One region of the Exiguobacterium sp. E4787 genome, then DNA from elsewhere that is predicted to be linked to it. Evidence: riboswitches for the same ligand, from Rfam matches in the RefSeq annotation. Region 1 holds a riboswitch; the other holds the start of a gene.
What was found. A riboswitch is a leader RNA that binds a small molecule or an ion and turns the genes downstream of it on or off. The one in region 1 is predicted to bind S-adenosylmethionine.
Positions count from the first base shown of each region.

Region 2: it holds a riboswitch for S-adenosylmethionine, as region 1 does, so the genes downstream of both, KNP80_RS02375 (methionine ABC transporter ATP-binding protein) here and KNP80_RS11940 (Na+/H+ antiporter NhaC family protein) in region 1, are expected to answer to the same signal.

Region 1 covers NZ_JACSLY010000010.1:51,540-67,956, forward strand. Annotated here, with positions in the region: gene KNP80_RS11935 (GGDEF domain-containing protein) at 1-1,648, shown strand, start outside; SAM riboswitch class I at 1,745-1,840, shown strand; gene KNP80_RS11940 (Na+/H+ antiporter NhaC family protein) at 1,893-3,194, shown strand; gene KNP80_RS11945 (TVP38/TMEM64 family protein) at 3,222-3,866, opposite strand; gene trhO (oxygen-dependent tRNA uridine(34) hydroxylase TrhO) at 4,091-5,032, shown strand; gene KNP80_RS11955 (divergent PAP2 family protein) at 5,149-5,574, shown strand; gene KNP80_RS11960 (PucR family transcriptional regulator) at 5,676-6,899, shown strand; gene ald (alanine dehydrogenase) at 7,029-8,159, shown strand; gene murB (UDP-N-acetylmuramate dehydrogenase) at 8,253-9,173, opposite strand; gene KNP80_RS11975 (diacylglycerol/polyprenol kinase family protein) at 9,329-9,979, opposite strand; gene KNP80_RS11980 (DUF1836 domain-containing protein) at 10,129-10,752, shown strand; gene KNP80_RS11985 (LURP-one-related family protein) at 10,821-11,300, opposite strand; gene KNP80_RS11990 (restriction endonuclease) at 11,517-12,002, opposite strand; gene KNP80_RS11995 (PAS domain-containing sensor histidine kinase) at 12,137-14,311, shown strand; gene KNP80_RS12000 (SDR family oxidoreductase) at 14,308-15,378, shown strand; gene KNP80_RS12005 (TrkH family potassium uptake protein) at 15,396-16,417, opposite strand, start outside.
Region 2 covers NZ_JACSLY010000001.1:460,215-465,509, reverse strand. Annotated here, with positions in the region: gene KNP80_RS02395 (arsenate reductase family protein) at 37-399, shown strand; gene gcvH (glycine cleavage system protein GcvH) at 439-822, shown strand; gene KNP80_RS02385 (PTS sugar transporter subunit IIC) at 865-1,917, opposite strand; gene KNP80_RS02380 (thioredoxin family protein) at 2,105-2,362, shown strand; SAM riboswitch class I at 2,816-2,921, shown strand; gene KNP80_RS02375 (methionine ABC transporter ATP-binding protein) at 2,999-4,027, shown strand; gene KNP80_RS02370 (methionine ABC transporter permease) at 4,017-4,679, shown strand; gene KNP80_RS02365 (MetQ/NlpA family ABC transporter substrate-binding protein) at 4,710-5,295, shown strand, end outside.

The sequences.
Region 1 (16,417 bases):
TTGGAGTATTTGGAGTATGCTATTCAGTTTGACCCTCATCTTGTTCGCTACAGGCGTATTAAACATGCCGGCCATCGAGCCGTTACCGTTCATCTTGATTGCGTTGCTCGTCATTACTTTTCAAATGGACTCCATTGAACGGAAAGGCGTCTACTTTACCTTTTCAGAAAGTATCGTCTTAATTATTTTTTTATTCTTTGATTTTGAGACAGCGCTGTTCGTCAATCAGATTGGACTACTCGTCTTCCAGTTCGTCAACTTGAAACCGCGCGTCGCGCTTCGACGGTTCCGTTTTACGTATCCGTGGAACGCCATCACGTCGTTTTTGGAAATCGCCATCCCGGCCAGCGTCTACTTGGCACTCGGTGGTGTGACCGGTCTCGGTTTTTATTCCCAAGATTCGTTTCTGCCGCTTGCCGGCTTGATTGTGGCCATCATCTTAAACACGGTCGTACAAAAGTATCAAGTCGATTGGTGGTTCCGTGTCGATATCCCGGTCCGCGACTTTCTAAACATCGCGTTTTACACGTATATCGTCAGTCTCGTCTTCATTTTAGCAGCCTCGCTCTTCCGTGAGACGAACTTGCTTGTCGTCAGCAGTATCGCCGCCGCACTCACCTTCTTTATTAAGCGGCTCATCATCCAGAAAGGTCGGCAAGACGCCTTCAAATCGTTGATTGAACAATATGATGAGGCAAAAGAAGCCGTGTCGTTGTCACAAAGCGAGGCGCAAGCGATTGAGGTGTTCCTCAGTCAATGTGAACGACTCAACGAGTACGACGAAGGGTTCGTCGAGTTCAAACTGTTCGATCGCACACTTTACTTTGATTTAAAGACGCGCCAGCCGATCGATCGCCACGTCGTCTTTGATTTACTCGATGCAACCTATCCGAACGAAGCCTCGGTCGAGTATGAGATGCGCTTTGAATGGGACGCCCCGTTATCGAACGAGTTCGATGAAGACTATCATAGCTTCATCTCGGTCCGTTCCGAGGAAATCGAAGGCATCCGCACGTGGCTCGTCATGACCGGCGAGCACGTCTATGGCTATCCGCCCATCATTCAACGTGAGATTGTCAAACTGCTCAAATCGTTCAATCGAACGATCAGTCGTTGTCATGAACGCGACCGCCTCTATACCGAGAGCCGGACGGACAGCTTGACGTTGCTTGCCAATGCACGGGCTTTTTATGAATACGGGATTCAACAAATCTCGGACGGCTCGATGTACCCGATTTCCGTCGCAATGCTCGATATCGACTTCTTCAAAAAAATCAACGACACGCACGGTCATCAAGTCGGAGACAGCGTGCTCCAAGAGTTTGGTCGCCGCATCCGCCAAGTGCTCCGCACCGATGATTTCGCAGCCCGTTATGGCGGCGAGGAGTTCATCTTGCTTTTGAACCGATGCGATGTCGAAGCCGCCGTCGAGATTGCCGAGCGCATCCGTCAACAAATCGAAACCAAACCATTCCACGTTGACGGAATCGATATCCCAGTGACCGCCTCAATCGGCGTCGATACGATTCAAGCGTTCGGTGACAAACGACTAGACGATACGATTCGCAACGCCGACCGAGCGCTTTACGTCGGCGGGAAGTACGCAGGACGCAACCGCGTCGCCCATTACAATTTTTTGACGTCCTGACTCGCCCCCACGTGCATCGCGTGGGGGTTTGCTATTGACAAGCAGATTTGAAACAGGTACGTTAGGGAACGTGTCTTATAACTAAATATCACAACTTTTTTATCAAGAGAGACTGAGGGACTGGCCCGATGACGTCTCGGCAGCGGGTAACCTGTGCCAAATCCAGCGAGCGGTCTGCTCGAAAGATGAAAAAAGTGTTTCTTGTAGAGAGAGCCTTTTTTCAGAAGGCTCTCTTTTTATTTTTATGAATGAGGTGAATCGATTGGAACAACCAACAGCTAACAAATGGGCGCTCTTGCCCTTACTCGTCTTCCTCGTCTTCTTTATCGGGGCAGGCATCTACTATGACGATTTTTATAAATTTCCCGTCTTGATTGCGGCCTTGATTGCCGTCATCGTCGCGGCGATGATGACGAAAGGAAGCGTCACCCAGACGGTCGAACGTGTCGCCCAAGGCGCCGGCAACCCAAGCATCTTGATCATGGTGTTCATCTTCTTGCTCGCCGGCGCGTTTTCAAGCGTCGCCGAAGCAATCGGGGCGATTGATGCGACCGTCAATGCGGCATTGACGTTATTACCGCCTTCGCTCCTCTTGAGCGGCCTGTTCGTCATCGCGGCCTTCATCTCAATGGCGATGGGCACATCGACCGGGACGATTGCCGCACTGGCGCCGATTGCCCTCGGCATCCATGAGGAGAGCGGCGTCAATATCGCCATCGCAGCAGCGGCCGTCGTTGGCGGTGCCATGTTCGGTGATAACTTGTCGTTCATTTCGGACACGACGATTGCAGCCGTCCGCACCCAACGGACGAACATGCGCGACAAGTTCCGGACTAACTTTTGGATCGTCTTGCCGGCAGCCGTCATCACAACGATTTTGCTCGCCGTCTTATCGAGCGGTGAATCGACCATCGAGCCGGCAGCGTTTGAATGGTATAAGCTGATTCCGTACCTTGCGGTCATCGTGCTCGCCTTGACGGGAATGAACGTCATCCTCGTCTTGCTCGGCGGCATCGCCCTGACCGGCATCATCGGTCTGTTGGACGGCAGTCTAGCCGTCACCACGTACGTCACCGCCATGGCGGACGGCATGATGGGCATGGCCGAGATTTCACTCCTGACATTGCTCATGGGTGGGCTCGTCGGACTCATCTCGCATAACGGCGGACTCACGTACTTGCGTGACGCGCTCACGTCCCGAATTAAAAGACGGGCCGGCGCGGAGTGGAGCATCGCCGGGCTCGTCAGTGCGACAAACGTCGCGACGGCGAACAACACGATTTCGATTCTCGTGGCTGGTCCGCTCGCCGCGAACATCGCCGACGATTATGACATCGAACGTAAAAAGTCAGCGAGTGTACTCGATATCTTCTCGTGTGGGGTCCAAGGTCTGTTGCCTTATGGGGCACAGCTTCTCATTGCGGCCGAACTGACGAACACAGCGTCACCGGCGCTCGTTCCGTATATGTTCTATCCGTTCTTGTTGTTCATTTGCGGAGGATTGGCCATCGCCTTCAACTTCCCGCGTTTCAAAAAACGCGCTTAACGAAAACGACCTTGTGAAGCAGTCGCTTCACAAGGTCGTTTGTCGTTTCGCTTCAAGTTCACGTTTCAGCTGCTCGTTCCGTTTTCTGAAGGCACGCCGTTTAAGCAGTTCTTCGAGTCCACGGCTGATGGCCCATAGGACAATCAGTAATAAGACGAGCATCGATAATCGGAACGGGCTTTGGATAAACTCTTCCCACTGGTCGCCAATGACAGAGAAAATCAAGACGACGAGCAACTTGCCGAACCCGGCCGCCATGATGAACGTACGGAGCGGCATTTGAATGAGCGCGAGTAAGTATGTGATCAAGCTGACCGGAATAAACGGGAGCGAGTACAGAAACCCGAGTGAGACCAGACTCATGTGCTTGATGCGTTCGAGCCAATAGACGCCTTGCTTATGTCTCTCGAGCCACCGCGTCATCGGCTTTCGGAACACGTAGCGAACAGCTACAAACACAAGAATTGTTCCGAGCAAACTCCCGATCCAAGACAGTAACGTCCCAAGCAAAAATCCATATGTCGCTGCGTTCGCCGAGATGATGAGGACGAGTGGGAGAAATGGAAAGATCGCCTCCAGGAACGGTGCCCCGAGTCCTGCCCAAGGTCCGCCCGGAAGTCCTTGTAGCCATTCAATCAAGTTTAAAATATATTGTTGGAGTGATGTCAGCATGTCAGTTTCCACCTTCAACTTTCGTTATTCCTTTTTACCCGATTTCGCTCAGGAAGACGCATCCCCCTGCCCACCGCCGTAAAAAAATAAAAAGTATTTGCGAAATTCAGCTGTGATATCTATCATATAATATGGACTTGTGGTTGCAGGCAAGTCCGTTCGTCGAACGACACAACCCAACGTTCGTTTTCCTGCAAAAAACTGAACACAGGGGAGTAACACACATGGAAACAAAACCAATGCGGGTCTTGCTGTACTATAAGTACGTCAATATCGAAGACCCAGAAACGCTCACACAAGAGCACCTCAAGTATTGCAAGGATCTCGGCATCAAAGGACGCATCTTGATTTCTTCCGAAGGAATCAACGGGACGTGCTCTGGGACTTGGGAACAGACCGAGCAATACATGAACGACTTGAAAGCGAACCCGCTATTCAGCGACATCGAGTTCAAAATCGATGAAGTCGAAGAGCATGCGTTCTCGAAAATTTTTGTCCGTCATAAGAAAGAGCTTGTGACGTGGCGCTTTGATGGTGAGTTCGACGTGCCTAAACAGCACGGTGCATACCTCGAACCGGCAGAATGGAAAGAGATGATGAATCGCGACGATGTCGTCATCCTCGACGTTCGTAACAACTACGAGTACGATCTTGGTCACTTTAAAAACGCGATCAAAATCGATGTAGAGGCTTCTCGTTACATGCCAGATTGGCTCGAAGAGAACAAGGACCTCTACGAAGGGAAAACGTTACTCACGTACTGTACCGGAGGCGTCCGTTGCGAGAAATTTACCGCATATATGCGTGACCAAGGTCACGACAACATTTTCCACCTTAAAGGCGGCGTCGCCATGTACGGCAAAGACGAAGCCACGAAAGGCGAGGACTGGGAAGGTGAGCTTTACGTCTTTGACGAGCGCATCAACGTCCCGGTCAACACGGTCAACCCGTCCGTTGTTTCGGAGTGCATGCACTGCGGAACGAAGACGGTCCGCTACGTTAATTGTGCCAACCCGGTGTGTAATGCCCAACACTTCTGTTGTGAAGAGTGTGAACCAAAACAAATGCGTTCATGCTCGAAAGAGTGCCAGGAGCATCCACGCAACCGCTATATCATCGAGAATATCGCGGACAAACTTCAGGAGACTGAAGGCGTCGTCGGGTAACAAAAATCGACCAGAAAGCACTTCGAGCCTACGCTCGGGGTGCTTTTTTGACAGAAACTTTACGTCTAGCCGATGACAGAATCGGGTATAGTGTAGATACCATTGTCAGACAGGAAGTGAATCGATTGCTCTTTAACGAACCTTTACTCGCCGCCTTGCTTGCTTGGTTCATCGCACAAGCAGCTAAGCTCGTAACCGAACTCATTAAAACACGAGATTTTGAATTAGAAATCATGTTTGCCTCGGGTGGGATGCCAAGTTCCCACTCTTCGACCGTCGTCGCCTTAGCGACCGTCATCGGTCGAATCGAAGGGCTCGATTCCAGCATGTTCGCGCTCGCCTTGATTTTTGCGACAATCGTCATGTACGATGCGACCGGTGTGCGTCAGGCGGTCGGATTCCAGGCCCGCTTGTTAAACGACTACTTCAAAGGAATCAAGCACGAGACGCCCATCTTAAATGAACTGGTCGGTCATACCCCGTTCCAAGTCATCGTCGGTGCCTTGCTCGGTCTCGTGGTCGGACTGTTTTTCCCAATTTAATGTGAATGATGCAGGCATGTCGTTCCTCCTTCTAAAAACTCACCATCTTTTTGTGAACTTTCACAACAGAGACGGTATAGTGAAAGAGAGGAGGAATCGACATGCCTTTTTTGCAGAAATCTTATGAGTCGCTCGATACGCTCGCCGAAGCAATCGGACAAGCGATTCGGGCCCCCATCACGATTGAAAACCGACACCATCAGTTACTGGCCTATAGCACCCATCCCGACTCGACCGATCCGGCACGTATCGCGACGATTATCGGCCGCCGTGTCCCGGAGGCGGTCATCGAGGACTTATGGGAAAGCGGGATTCTTCAAGAAGTGATTGACCGTGACGAACCGGTCGTCATCCCTGCTCGAATGGCTGTCGGACTAGGCGAACGAGCAGCCGTCGTCATCAAACAACAAGGTGACGTGCTCGGTTACATTTGGAGCCTGGCCCGAACGACGCCGTTCTCGGAACAAGAACTCACCGTCCTACAAGAAGGAGCGAACATCGCCAAAAAGCTACTGATGACCATCGCGATGCACGAGCGGCGCATCGATGCCGAATTGGAACGCTTCTTTTTAGAAGTGCTGGCCACTCCCGTCTTATCGCCACCCCACCGCGACCGCTTGAATGAGCTCGCACCGATTGCCGTCGCCAGCCGCCTCACCGTAATTGAATGTGCCCAGCCGGTCACCCCACAACTGGCGGAACGACTGTTTTATGTATTAGCGACCCAGCAAGCGATTGAAGTCGTCCTGCACGCTATCGATGGCCAGCAACTACTCGTCTGGCATTATATGAAATCGGACTTGGCCGAGGAAGAAGCGGCGCTCTTACAGTGGGCTGACCGTTTTGAAAGTCAGCTCCGAGACAAGTTCATTGAAGCGGAGCCGCGTCTTGGCATCAGTCGACGCTTTTTTGAGAGCGATATGCTCTATGCGGCGATGGAAGAAGCACGACGCGTTACGTCGCTTCGCCGAAAGTTCCCGTATGAGCTTGCGACATCGCGCACGTTCGAACAGATCGGAATTTATCAGCTCGTTCCCGATTTGGCCCGACGCATCGGGCTTCGTCTCGAGACGCATCCGACCATCGAGCGCCTACAGGCGTATGACGTCACGCATCACACCGAGCTCGTCACGACGCTCGAATGGTATTTCTATTTTGATGGGAACGTCAAGCGTGTCGCCGCTCATCTTCACATCCATCCGAACACCGTGCTCTACCGGATTCGGCGGATTGAAGAACTGACGAACATCACACAAGTCTCGCTCCCTGAACGGGCCGCCGTTTATCTCGCCATTAAGGCCGGTCAATACCGCCAAGACGATTGACGCCTACTTTGTGTTTTTTCACAAAGTGGGCGTTATCACTTTTAGAATCCATGCTAAAGACAGCGTTTTCGGATGGGTCTATACTAAAGGTGTGAACAAATTGTGTCAGTAGAGAAAGGGGAACTTTACATGAAAATCGGGGTATTGAAAGAGATTAAAAACAACGAAAACCGCGTCGCCTTGACGCCAATGGGTGCAGCCGTATTAACTGAACTTGGACACGAGGTCCTCGTCGAGACGGAAGCGGGCGTCGGTAGCGGCTTCACAAATATGGAGTATGTCGATGCGGGGGCAACCATCGTCGACACAGCCGCAGACGTTTGGGTAAACGTGGAATTGGCGTTGAAAGTAAAGGAACCGCAACCATCGGAATATCGTTATTTCCGTCCTGACTTGACCCTCTTCACTTACTTGCATTTGGCGGCCGAACCAGAACTCACGAAAGCACTCGTCGATTCTGGTGTGACGGCTATCGCCTATGAGACGGTCGAGATCGACCGCACATTGCCGCTCCTCACACCGATGAGCGAAGTGGCCGGACGGATGGCTGCTCAAATCGGCGCCCAAATCCTTGAAAAACCGCACGGTGGAAAAGGGATTCTCTTGTCTGGCCTGCCAGGCGTACCACGTGCGAACGTCACCGTCATCGGGGGCGGTGTCGTCGGGATGAATGCCGCCCGCATCGCGATTGGTCTTGGTGCCAACGTCACGATTATGGATATCAGCCCGGCTCGCCTGCGCCAAATCGATGATCAGTTCGGTAACACAATCAACACACTCATCTCAAACAGCTATAACATCGCCAAACAAGTCGCTGAAAGTGACCTTGTCATCGGTGCCGTCCTCATTCCAGGCGCGAAAGCACCGAAGCTCGTCACGAAAGAAATGGTCCAACAGATGTCACCCGGTTCGGTCATCGTTGATGTCGCCATCGACCAAGGCGGAATCTGCGAAACCATCGACCATATCACGACGCATGACGCGCCGACGTACGAGCGTTACGGGGTTCAACACTATGCCGTCGCCAACATGCCAGGTGTCGTCCCACGCACGTCGACACTCGGTTTGACGAACGCGACGATGCCGTATATCGTCGAGTGCGCACAAAAAGGGATTTTCCCAGCACTCCGCGAGAACGCAGCCTTGCTTAAAGGATTGAACGTCATCGACGGGACGGTCACGTATGAAGCCGTCGCCCGCGACCTCGGCTACACGTTTGTCGCTCCAGCCGAAGCCATCACGAAGCAACTACAAGCGTAAACGTAAAGCCGTCGGCATTGTTGCTGGCGGCTTTTTTGTTTTCCTCGTCCCATTCAAAAACGCTCGAACCAATCGGTTCGAGCGTTTTCATGCTTATGCGTTCTCGACGGCGATGTCCTCACCGATGATTTTCACTTCTGGTTCAAGCTCAATCTCGAACTTCTCCTTTACCGTCGCCTGGACGTGACGGATGAGCGAGATGTACTCAGTCGCTGTCGCTTCATCGATATTGACGATGAATCCGGCATGTTTGAGTGAGACTTCCGCTCCACCGATCCGCTTCCCTTGCAGGCCACAGTCTTGAATCAATTTGCCGGCGAAGTAGCCCGGTGGTCGTTTGAAGACGCTACCGCATGATGGATACTCGAGCGGTTGCTTCGACTCGCGCTTGTACGTCAAGTCGTCCATGACGTCTTTGATCGCTTCATAGCCGAGCGGCTCGAGTTCAAACGTCGCTTCGAGCACAATCAACCCGTCTTTCGAAATCCGGCTCGTCCGGTAGTCGAGATCGAGCTCGTCTTTCGTAAGTGTCATGAGCTGCCCTTCAGGCGACAACACGACCGCACTCGTGATGACGTCTTTCGTTTCTCCACCGTAGGCGCCTGCGTTCATATACACCGCGCCACCGACCGTTCCCGGGATGCCACAGGCGAATTCTAAGCCAGATAACTCTTCGGTCAACGCTTGACGTGAGACGTCGATGATGGCCGCACCGGCTTGGGCGATCAGTTGATTCCCGTCTCGACGAATCGTTTTCAGTTCGTTCAAGTTTAAGACGATGCCACGAAGGCCTCCGTCACGGACAATCAAGTTCGACCCGAACCCGAGAATCATGAATGGGACGCTCTCGCGATGGGCGAGCTCAAGCACGGCTTGAACTTCTTCATACGTGTGCGGGGCCACGAAATAATCGGCCTGCCCACCTAATTTTGTATACGTGTGTGCCGACAGCGGCTCATCTTGCTTCACGCGATCGGCCGGAATGATAGTGAGTAGTTGATTTAAAAAGCTCATGCGTTGCCTCAATCCTTTACGTTCAATTTTAAAGCATGCCTCGGTTCGTCAAGAGAGAGGCAGGCACGTCACTGAATGATTTCAGTACGAAACACAGTATACAAATCTTTGACAGGGGTGACAAGCAACGTTTTCTTTACAATGAAGGAATTGATTTATAACAATAATGATGTAGCAACGGCCACGACGATAGGAATTGTAAAGTTATCCCAATCTCGATACGAAATTGCTTCTGTGAGTGTGGCAACGATTGAAATAATGAATCCATATGTTACCACTTGCCAAAGTGGAATATCATCCCACAAAAATAATAAAAAGAGGACGGCATACGAGCTGAGGAACATGGCCATGCTACCTTGGAACGAGCGCTTCTGTCCGTATAAATCATAGGTCACTGTCCCGTACTTCCGACCAATGAGCGCGGCCAGGCCATCGCCCCAAGCCAAGACGAGCGATCCTGCCAAAAAGGCGAGCGGCTCTGATTCAAAGAAGAAGAACAGGATGACAAGCAAGGCGATCGGATAATAGACGGTGCCGAGCGATTTACGTTCCGTCTGATGAACCGGTGACGGACTCTTATAAAGAAGGAACGCGTTCGCGAACGTGAAAAAGACGAGCGGCACGGCGGCGACGTACCAAGTTTCCATTAACCAAACTGCAAGCAGCGACCAATGGCCGACCGCGATATGTACACTTTTACGAATTGTCTCATCCGTCCAACCGAGGCGTTTGCCAATCTGTTCAAGACCGACGAGAAACACCAGGACAATGACGATGGACAGGATGGAACTGACCCATTCATTCATCGATGAACCACCTTTATCTACATTTTTTTGTACGTTTTCATTATACCTTAATCGAGCGATAGCCTAGCTTCCTTTTCAAACATTTGGTAGAATGAGGTCAAATGACTGTATAGCCAACGAACGAAGGCGGCTATAGAAAGGATGCCTGTATGCGCGACGCAATTTCGATTCAAACTTTGGCTGATTGCCTTCACTATATGCGGGTTGGCGACGTTGACCGGGCCATCTCGCTCTTTCCCGAGGACGTGCGCGAGCATTTCCCGAAAGAGCTTCGCAAAATCCACTTGTTTCATATTGAAAAGAACGGACTGTCAATCAATCAAATCGTCGCTTTGGCGAACACGTTGACCGGAGAGCATTTATCCGCGACCACGATTCAAAACTGGACGAAGCGAGAAGTCCGCAAAATCATCGGGGTCCCCCGGGTCGGAAAGAAATACTCGCTCCAACAAGCGGCTATCATTTATTTGCTGGATGATTTGAAGCACTTGTTCTCACTTGAAGAGACGAGTTCTCTCCTCGCACTCATCTTCAACAATCCTGACCGCGACGAGGACGACCTCATCTCGCCCATTGACTTTTATCGTCTCTATGCCGAGTACGCCAAGTCGACGAGCCCGATCGAGCTCCTCGACACGCGTGCGAAGCGCTCGATTGAAAAGATGGGGGTCACCCACCCGAACATCTTGCACGTCCTCAAACTCTGTCTATACGCCCATCGCGTGACGACACTCGAGATCGAGGCAAAACACTATTTGAACCGCTTCATTTGATTTTCGTCGAATGAGGCTTTTTTTTAGAAAAAAACACCAGTCGCAGTGACTGGTGTTCGTCATATTGGTTACACCGATACCGCGATTGGCATCCGTGATTTGACTGTCAACGTTTTAAGGACAGACAACAACTCGAACATCGAGAGTTGGTCGGCCTCTTTCGTCAGGCAGAAGCAATCATCGTCTTGTTTGCGGAGTTCCGCCACAAGCTTACCTGCTTTGTCTCGAACGCTGAACTTGTAACGCTCGACATCGTATTGAATCGTATAGAGACCGCGTTCGTAGACGTTGTACTCACACTTTTTCCCGAATAATGAGAATTTGTCCTTCAACTGACCGATCGCTTGTCCGTCGTGGTTCATGACGACCCACTTCTGACAGTTCGGGATATACTTCCCGTGAGCGATTTGACGGCCTGACAAGTTGTGCACTTGAACACTGCCCTCCGCGTCGCGGTGAACAGATCCGATCGCATCATTTGTCTCGTCATAAATGGTCGCTTCGCCTTGCGTAAAGACGCAACCTTTTACATAAATTAATTTGCGCACCGCTTTTCCTCCTAATACGTTCCAACCGTTGATTTGTGTGTGTTTGGTTGGTATTTCTATGAAACTCCAAATTGGTACTGTGCGTCGCGTTTTCTCGTTTCAGCGACTACATATTTCATATGACGAAGATGATTATTGCACCTATTCGTGAAAAAGACAACCCCTTTTTCTTCGACACAATCCGCCATTCTGTCAAACTTGTGAACACGCCTGATATTATCGCTTGAAACCGGCCTGTTTCAACATCTCTTCGAGCTCCGTTCTTGCAATCAAACGAACTTGATTTGGCTCCGCCAATTCGTATGCACTATCGGTATAAGAGGAGTTCGTCACGACCCAACCTTCGTTCACCCCATAGTATGGAACGGAGGCTGCGACTTGTTGGACTGCCTCAAGCCCGACCGCTTTTTCATAACGTTTCGCTTGGACCGCGATTGACCATCCGTCCTCCGCTTCAAGGAGCAGGTCCGCCCCAAAGTCACGCGACGCCGGCGTCACCGTCACCGTGTAACCGAGTGCGGTGAACACTTCTTCTAAAAACAATTCAAATTCACGACCGTCCATCCGATCGATGCGGTGAATCGTCGACAGACGCATGCGCCAGATGAGCCAGAGCAGGCCGATTCCTAAACACGCGACGATACTCCATATCGGCGCATCTCTCCACCATAATCCGATGGCGATCAACAAGCTGAGCCCCATTCCCTTCACATCTATCGTCCTCTCTATCTGTTCTTGTCTTCACTTTACCGTTTGGAGGCAGGAAAACAAAGGGGGAGTTGTCGAATGTATTGAAGATGTACCCGTGTGACATACAGAAGGAGGGATCATCGTTAATGGAGAACCGAGGACATCTCCAAAACGAATTGCTGCACGCCTTGCCTTACGGTGTAGCGTTAATCATGACGGACGGGACAATCGTCCAAGCGAACCGGCCATTTTTAGAGCAATTCCCTGAAGACTTACAAACGAGAACAAACATCTTTCATATGGTCAACCAATCACCGATTACGATGGAGCTATCGAGACGAATGGAGCAAGGCTTGCCTTGGACGTACGAGATGCCGACAATCCGCATCCACGCTATCCCGAACGGTGACGTCTATATCTTATCGATTGAACCTCTCCCGCTCGATACGCGCGTGACGGTCCAACATAACGCGTTCGAAGCGATGATGCACACCGAACTCGACATGGCGATGGTTATGACCGATGCAAATCTGTTAATCAATCGCTTCAATAAAGGGGCGACCGAGCTGTTCGGTTACGAGCCGCATGAAGTACTTTACGAAATGACCCCGTTCGGTCTATTCGAGTCGCGCGAGCTGAGCGAGAAGCGGACCCATTATCAAGACGAGACTGAGCGATTGTTGTCATTCGAACAGATGCTGCGTGTGGCGTTAGACCGCGGCGACCGTGAATGGAAGTTCCAACGAAAAGACCGGACCCATTTCGTTGGAAAGCTGTTCATGCATCCGGTGTACGAACAAGCTCGCGTCATCGGCTTCTTCTTTTTCGTGTTCGATGTCAGTCCCGAAATCGCCTTGAAAGGCGAATTGCTACACAAAGAACAACGGTATCGCATGTTCGCCGAATCAGTTATCGAAGCCGTGCTGTTTCACGAAGGTGGGACCATCTTAGACGCGAACAAGGCGGCCGAATCGATTTTCCGAATTCCGGCCGAACAGATGGTCGGTCGCCAAACGATTGAATTTATCGCTGAAGGCTATCGGGCCGACGTGTTGCGCCGGATCCGGAACCATATCCAGACACCTTACGAGGTCATCGGCCGTCGTGAGGACGGGACGTTTCTCGAGATGGAAGTGTATCCGAAAGAAGTGACGTTCCAAGGCCAGACGCTCCGGGTCGCCGTCATGCGCGACATTAGCGATCGGAAGAAAGTCGAGCGGATGCTCGAGCGGGAGAAGAATGCCATCGCCCGGCAACGAGATATCATCCAATCGATTTTACAGGCCTCCAATGAAGCGTTCGTCTTGACCGAATCGAACGGAAGCGTCCTGTTTATGAACGTGCACGCCCGTCGCCTGCTCGATTTGCCAGGAATCGCCCCGAACAAGATGCAAGAGCGGATTCCGCTCCTGTCGACGTTCCGTACGCGCGACCGCACTGAGATGTTGAAAAAAATCGACTTATTACTCGACGTGTCGGCCCGCGAAGTGTCGATGCGTTTCTCCATCCCGCAACCGAACGACCGGGATGAACAGTATTACGAGATGTACGGGACCGGTATGGATACAAAACGCCAAATCGGAATGGACAGCGGCTTCTTATTCGTGTTCCGCAACCGGACCGAGGAAGAGCGGATGGACCAAATCAAAAACGAACTGGTCAGCACCGTCTCACACGAACTTCGCACCCCGCTCTCGTCGCTGTCGGGATATATCGAGCTGATGCTTAGCCGCGACTTGAATCCCGAGAAACGCGAGCGTTACTTAAAGACGATGGCGAAAGAAGCGAAGCGTTTGACCGACCTGTTGAACGCCTTTCTCGACATTCAGCGCATGGAAGACGGCAATCAAGAGTATAAGAAAGACCATTTCGTCTTGAACGAACTCGTCCGTGACGTCGTCGAACGCTTCCGCGAGACGAGCAACCATTCGATCCATTTTGATGACGCCGATGAAGTGCTCCACCTCATCGCCGATCAGGACCGCATCGAGCAGGTCATCATCAACCTGCTATCGAACGCCATCAAATATTCGCCGAACCATCACGAAATCGAGGTGCGGGTGCGCAAAGAACGAAATCAAGCCCACGTCTCGATTCAAGACTTTGGCATCGGGATTCCGGAGCATGCGTTCGAAGAGCTGTTCAAGAAGTTTTATCGCGTCGACAACTCGGATACACGCCAAATCGGCGGGACGGGTCTCGGGCTATCCATCTGTAAGGAAATCATCGAATCGCACGGCGGAAGTATCGAGGTCGAATCGAGCGTTGGCGTTGGCTCGACATTCACGTTCACGTTGGACTTAGCGGAGGAGACACTATGAACCATTACGCTTTCACCGGTTTCCCCGGCTTTTTAGCCGGAAAGATGATCACGCACCTCGCGTCATTGCCGAATCAGATTGGGACGATTTACGCACTCCACCTCCCGACCGAACGTTCCGGCGCACATGCTTTAAAACAGGAGCTGTTGGAAGCGACGTCGTTACGAGATGATCAGCTCGTGCTCGTCGAGGCCGATATCACGCTACCTGAAGTCGTGCTTGATCCAATCATGCGCTCCGTCATCGAGCGTGAAGTGAATTACGTGTTCCATTTGGCAGCCGCTTACGATTTGAGCATCCCTTATGATGTCGGATATCGCATCAACTTGCTCGGGACGAAACACATCACCCCATTGGCGAAACGGGCACCCTATTTAAAGCGGTACGTCTACTTCAGCACCGCCTATGTGTCTGGACGCCGTCAAGGGACCGTTTATGAGAACGAGTTATGGCACCGCGTTCGTTTTAAAAACCATTACGAGGCGACGAAGTATGAGGCCGAGGCCATCGTCTCGCGCGAGCTCGGCTCGATGCCGGTGACCATCATCCGTCCGGGCATCGTCATTGGCCATAGCGAGACCGGCGAGACGAAGAAGTTTGACGGGGTCTATTTCGTCTTAAAGTTAATGGACCAACTTCGTCAAGCTGCCCCGCTGCCTTACATTGGACGACAGAATATCGAAGTAAACCTCGTTCCTTATGATTACGTCGTCGAGGCGACCACTTATCTCGCTCACGCTCCGGTCGGTTTGAAGCGGACGTTTCATTTGACCGACCCGTTTCCACACGGGGCCCGCGAAGTGTACCGTATGATTCACGAAGAGATGTTCGGTCGCCCTCCACGCGGGACCATTCCGCATGCGGTCGCGGAGACCGGATTCTCGGCGCTACATCTGTCGGAACGTTACGGCGTTCCGCGTGAGCTACTCGCCTACTTTAAGCATCAAGTCCATTTCGATACGACACAGACGCTCCGCGCACTCAGCGGCACTGATATCGTCTGTCCGGATTTAAAGGACTATCTGCCAAAAGTCGTTGCCTATTACGAGACACAAAAAAAGCCCTAATTAGGGCTTTTTTTGTGTCATCCGATTAGCAACTTCTCTTTTGGATAGCGAATCTTCCGGTCCATCTGGCGTGCGACCGTGAAGAGGATCGTCAACGAACCGACACGACCGAGTAACATCATGAACATGATAAAACTCTTACCTGCATCGTTCAGTTCCGCCGTGATCCCGAGTGATAACCCGACCGTCCCGAAGGCCGAGACTGTCTCGAACAAGAGTGCTGTCGCCGGAATATGACCGTTCGTCAAGATAGTCAGTGCGGTAATCAATAAGATGAAGAAGAAACTCGTAATAGCCACGATGTACGCTTTTTTAATTTGGAACGCGTCAATCGTCCGCTCGAGGATGACCGTCTCTTTTTTCCCGACGATGAACGCCCACATATCGGCCAAGATGACAACTACGGTCGTCACTTTAATCCCAGACCCAGTGGAAGCGGCTCCAGCACCGATATACATGAGAATCAAGACGACCCCGATTGAGATCGGCGCCATCGTCGTGAGGTCGATTGTATTGAAGCCTGCGGTCCGTGTCGTCACAGCCTGGAAGAAGGTGACGTGCATCGCTTCTCCGAACGGACGGCCATACAGTCCGCCCTCATTCGATACCCACTCAAACAACATGAGCGAGAACCAGGCAATCCCGTTGACGATGGCAAGCGAGGCAATCATGATTTTCGAATGGAGGGCGAGGCGCTTCCAACGCTTCACCTCGGTCGCATCCGCGATGGTCGTGAAGCCGAGACCCCCAATCATGAGCAGCACAGCAATCGTGATCACAATGGCCGTATTCTGCTCGAACTGCATCAAATTGTCCGGCCATAGGGCGAACCCGGCGTTGTTAAACGCTGAGACCGCGTGGAAAAAGCCATAATACAGCGCCTCACCAAAGCGATACTCACCGGTGCTGTACAGTTCGACCGTTAAAAACAACATGCCGAGAAACTGGACGATGAGCGTCGTGAAGACGATGTTGCGGACGAGACGGACCGTGCCGCCGGGACCCGACAAGTTGAGTGATTCTTGGAGCAAGATGCGCT
Region 2 (5,295 bases), on a different contig from region 1:
GCGGAATATGCTACAGTAACAGGAGAGGTGATGAACATGGTGACACTATATGGCTATCCGCCATGCAGTACGTGTAAAAAAGCAGAGAAGTGGTTGAAAGAGAACGGCATCGACTATACATATGTCCATATCGTCGAGGCGACGCCGTCGCAAGACGAGTTGGCTGAGCTATGGAAACAGTCGGGCCTGCCGCTCAAGAAGTTCTTCAATACGAGCGGACAAGTGTATCGGAACGAAGGCATCAAGGACAAGCTACCAAATCTGTCAGAAGACGAACAACTCGAGCTTCTTGCGAGCAATGGTATGCTTTTAAAGCGCCCAATCGTGACAGATGGTCAAAAATCAACTGTCGGATTTTCAGAAAAGTCGTTTACAGACGTTTGGGGCGAAGTGCTATAATACTCGTGTGAGTCTAATTCATTTGAGGGGGAAGTTAAGATGAGCAAAGTACCTGCCAATCTACGTTATTCAAAAGAGCACGAATGGGTTGAAGTGAATGGAAGCGTCGCCCGCATCGGGATCACGGATTTCGCACAAAGCGAACTAGGGGATATCGTCTTTGTCGAACTTCCTGAAGTCGGTGGCACAATCTTACTCGACGAGCCGTTCGGTTCGGTTGAATCGGTCAAGACGGTTTCGGAGCTTTATGCACCGATCTCTGGGAAAATCACAGCGGTGAACGAATCACTCGCCGATTCACCAGAACTCGTCAACGAAGCACCGTTCGAAGGCGCTTGGATGATCGAAGTCGAGTTGAACGACGCGTCAGACGTCGACAAGCTCATGTCAGCCGAAGAATACGAAGCGATGATTCAAGGCTAAACAAAACCCGGTTTCTCTTTACGAGAAGCCGGGTTTTTTTGATTAATCGAAGTCGAGACGGTAATGATCAGGCTCGATGAGCGACGTCCGGTTGAACAAACGATAGAACAGAATCCCGAGTGTGATTGGGATGAGCCCGAATAAGACGACGACGAGCATGACGTTCCAGAGCGCGAATCCTCCCGGCATCAAATGCAAGGCGTTGACCGGACCGATTAGACCCGAGACGCCGAATCCGGCACTGATTGGTGTGCCTTCAATCCGAAGGATACCTGCGAGCGCTCCAAGGATGGCCGCATTGGCGAGTACCGGCAACATCATAATCGGACGACGGACGAAGTTCGCCATTTGAATCTTCGGTGAGCCGAGGAAGTGGGCGATCGACGTTCCGGTCGCGTTCATCTGCCAGCCAGCGATGGCGAGACCGAAGCCGGCAGCGACGACGCCAAGGTTGGCGGCCCCGGCAGCGACACCAGACAGGCTGATGGCTGTGGCAATTCCGACCGTCGAGATTGGCGATACGATGATGAGCGAGAACGCCATCGCGATTAACATGCCCATCACGATCGGTTGCAGTTCAGTCATCGTCATGATGATCGTTCCGACGTACGTCGTAATCTGTGAGATGTAAGTGAGTAGGAACGCGCCGATGCCTCCCGCGACGACGATGACCGTCATCGGCAAGACGAGTACCGTGTATGTCTTCAGGCGTGGCGACAACTGCATGACGAGGAACGTCGCGAGAGCGGCCGTCACACCGGCCGTGATGACGTCACCGATTCCGGCCATGAGGAACGCGCCTTCCTCGATGCGGATGGCGCCACTTCCGACCTGAGTCGCGATGCCGATCGTCCCGGCCTCGAGCGCCGATCGTCCGAACTGCATGGCGACAGCGACACCGATGATGACCGGTAAGAGGCGCATCGCAATCGTCGTCGCATCTAAGATGAACTGCAAGGACGGAAAATACGGCAAGATGGCTTTCGTTAATTCACCGAGCAAAGCGCTCGGGATGAGGGCGATGAGAATGGCAAGACTGAGGCCGTTCAAGACGTTCATTAAAAATTGTTTTCCGGTAAGCTTCTCTTCCGTCATTGGGGATTCACCTGTCCTTTTCTACTGGTTTGCTGTTATGTACAAAAGCGATAAAGTTAATGACCATACTATGCCTCTTTCTGCCGAGCGTCAACAAGAAATGTTGAAATGTTCAGAATTTTCCATTTGAGCACAACTTTTGAACCGATTGGCCCGGATTCATATACTTAGAAGAGAGGTGAGCAAAATGATGACAGACGGATTCTTATATATATACGCCCCAATGTGCGGTACATGCGCCGTGGCCGAGCGGATGCTCTCGGTCGTCGAGGCGGTCGACCCAGAATTGAAGATTGAAAAACGCGATGCCAACTTTATCCCGAACGAACTCGAGGCGTATCAGGTCATGAGCGTTCCGGCGCTATTGAAGCTGGAGAATGGCCAAGTTCGCGATCGTTTGTACGCATTTCAAAACGTCCAGCACGTCCTATCTTTCGTTAAGTGAGATAGGATGATTAGAATAATCTGAAAATTTTAAATAATCAGTTGACACAGAAAGTTCACGAATGATATATTCATTACAACATCTTACTTGAACACAACATAGGACGAGATTTTCCCGTCATCAAGACGTTTTCGAACAACCGCTGCATGAGCTTACGCGATTTCAGGTGGACCTTCCCTTCGATTGTCCCCCAAAAAAATCAAGCGTCGGGGCACCGGTCGCGTAATTGCATGGTCCGTTCGAAGACCGAGTGATGGTTGGGTAAAAATCCCCCATATAAGGATGAATGCTCTGATCGGGCAAAAGAGGTTCATCTATGGGTTGTCCTTCAGTGACTCAAGGTGCTACGTTCTGTGTCATCCTCGGATGGCACCTTTTTTTATTTTGCTGAAAAAAATAGTTTGACATGAAAATAATGTGTCGCTATGATAAAGCTAATCAAATACGCAACCACTCTTATCAAGAGAGGCTGAGGGACTGGCCCTATGACGCCCAGCAACCGCGGAGCAATCCGAAATGGTGCTAATTCCAGCAAGGTGTATACCTTGGAAGATGAGAGCAATCGTTGTCCGTACGATAAAGTACGCACGTTTGCTCAAACGTGCGTACTTTTTTTGTTGTCAGGAGGGAAATGGATTGATTCAATTACGCAATGTGGCCAAATGGTTCGACACGAAAAACGGTCGGGTCCAGGCGGTCGATGATGTGTCGCTTACGATCGAAAGCGGCGAAATTTTTGGAATAATCGGATATTCAGGGGCGGGGAAGTCGACGCTCATCCGTTTGCTCAACCGACTCGAGGCACCGTCAAGCGGTGAAATCGTGGTCGCCGGCAGCGAGCTGACGAAGCTCACGCCGAAGGAACTGCGCGGGGTACGTAAAAACGTCTCGATGGTGTTCCAACACTTCAACTTATTATGGTCGCGCACGGTCGCTGAGAACATCAGCTTCCCGCTCGAGCTCATCGGGGTACCGGCGAGCGAGCGCAAACGCCGCGTCCATGAACTCGTCGAACTCGTTGGCCTCGCCGGACGAGAAGACAGCTATCCGTCACAACTATCAGGCGGCCAAAAGCAGCGAGTCGGGATAGCCCGTGCGCTCGCTACGAATCCAGAAGTGCTCCTCTGCGATGAAGCGACGAGCGCACTCGACCCGAAGACGACGGATTCGATTCTCGAACTGCTCGTCAGCATCAACAAGAAACTCGGTTTGACAATCGTCCTCATCACCCATGAGATGCACGTCATCCAAAAGATTTGTCACCGTGTCGCCGTCATGGAGGCCGGAAAGGTCGTCGAGACCGGGCAAGTCGCCGACGTGTTCCAACACCCGGAACAGCCGATCACGAAAGAGTTCGTCAAACAGATCGGCGCGGTCGAAGACATGTCGCTCACGTTCGAACATTTGAAAGCTCGTTATCCGAGCGGTCAAATCGTCAAGCTCAAATTCTTGAACGAGACGGCCGAACAACCGATCCTGTCGGAAGTGTTGAAGCAGCATGACATCGGCTTCAACATCATCGGCGGAAACGTGACGCAGTCACAAGTCGGTGCCCTCGGGACATTATTCATCCAATTGATCGGAGAGCCGGCTGAAGTCGAGCGGGCCATCGCCTCAATCCGATCACAGGCAGTGGAAGTGGAGGTAGAAAGCGATGTTTCCTAATGTAGATTGGCAAGTCATGTTAGAACAGACGTGGGAGACGCTCTATATGACGCTCGTCGCCGGAGCCGCGACGTTCGTCATCGGTCTCGCCCTCGGGATGCTGTTATATGTCACGAACGAGCCGCTCATGATGAAGAACCGTCCGATTTACACGGTAATCAGCGCGGTCGTCAACATCTTCCGGTCAATCCCGTTCATCATTTTGATTATCTTGCTCATCCCGTTCACGTTACTCGTCGTCGGGACGATGCTCGGGTCAACGGCAGCACTGCCGGCACTTATCATCGGTGCGGCCCCGTTCTATGCGCGGATGGTCGAGCTCGCGCTTCGCGAAGTCGACCGCGGCGTCATCGAGGCGGCTGAGTCGATGGGTGCGACAAAATGGCAGATTGTCTATAAAGTGTTGTTCCCAGAAGCATTGCCGGCCATCGTGTCAGGCATCACGGTCACGATCGTCGCGATCGTCGGTTACACGGCGATGGCAGGGGTCGTCGGCGGTGGAGGACTCGGGAACTTGGCGTTCCTCGAAGGATTCCAGCGTTCACAAAGTGACGTCACGTTCGTCGCGACCGTCTTAATCTTGGTCATCGTCTTCGTCATTCAATTCATCGGCGATCGACTCGTATCTGTAATCGATAAGCGTTCCGCTTAATCTAAATAGAAAATTTGGAGGGGTTTTATAATGAAATCATGGAAAACAGTACTCGGTTTAACGGCAGCTTCAGCACTTACGATTCTCGCGGCTTGTGGCGGCGGGGATTCAGAATCAGGTTCAGGCGATGACAAGACACTTGTCGTCGGCGCATCAAACGTCCCACACGCTGAGATTTTAGAGCACGTCCAAGACGAATACGAAGAGAAGGGCTATACGCTCGAAATCAAGAAGTTCCAAGACTACGTCCTCCCGAACAAGACGCTCGCAGACGGTGAATTGGACGCGAACTACTTCCAACACGAACCGTACCTCGAGTCACAAATGGCTGAAAACAAAGACTACAAATTCGCTTCAGCTGGCGGCGTTCACATTGAGCCGATCGGTGTGTACTCGAAAGATTACGCGTCACTCGATGAGCTTCCAGAAGGCGCTGAAATCATCATGAGCTCGTCGGTCGCTGACCACGGACGTATCCTCACGATGCTTCAATCTGAAGGCTTGCTCACACTCGCGGAAGGCAAGACAACGGACGCGACGGTTTCAGACATCGTCGACAACCCGAAAAACTTGGAGTTCAAGACGGACGTCGAAGCGGCACTTCTCCCGCAAGCGT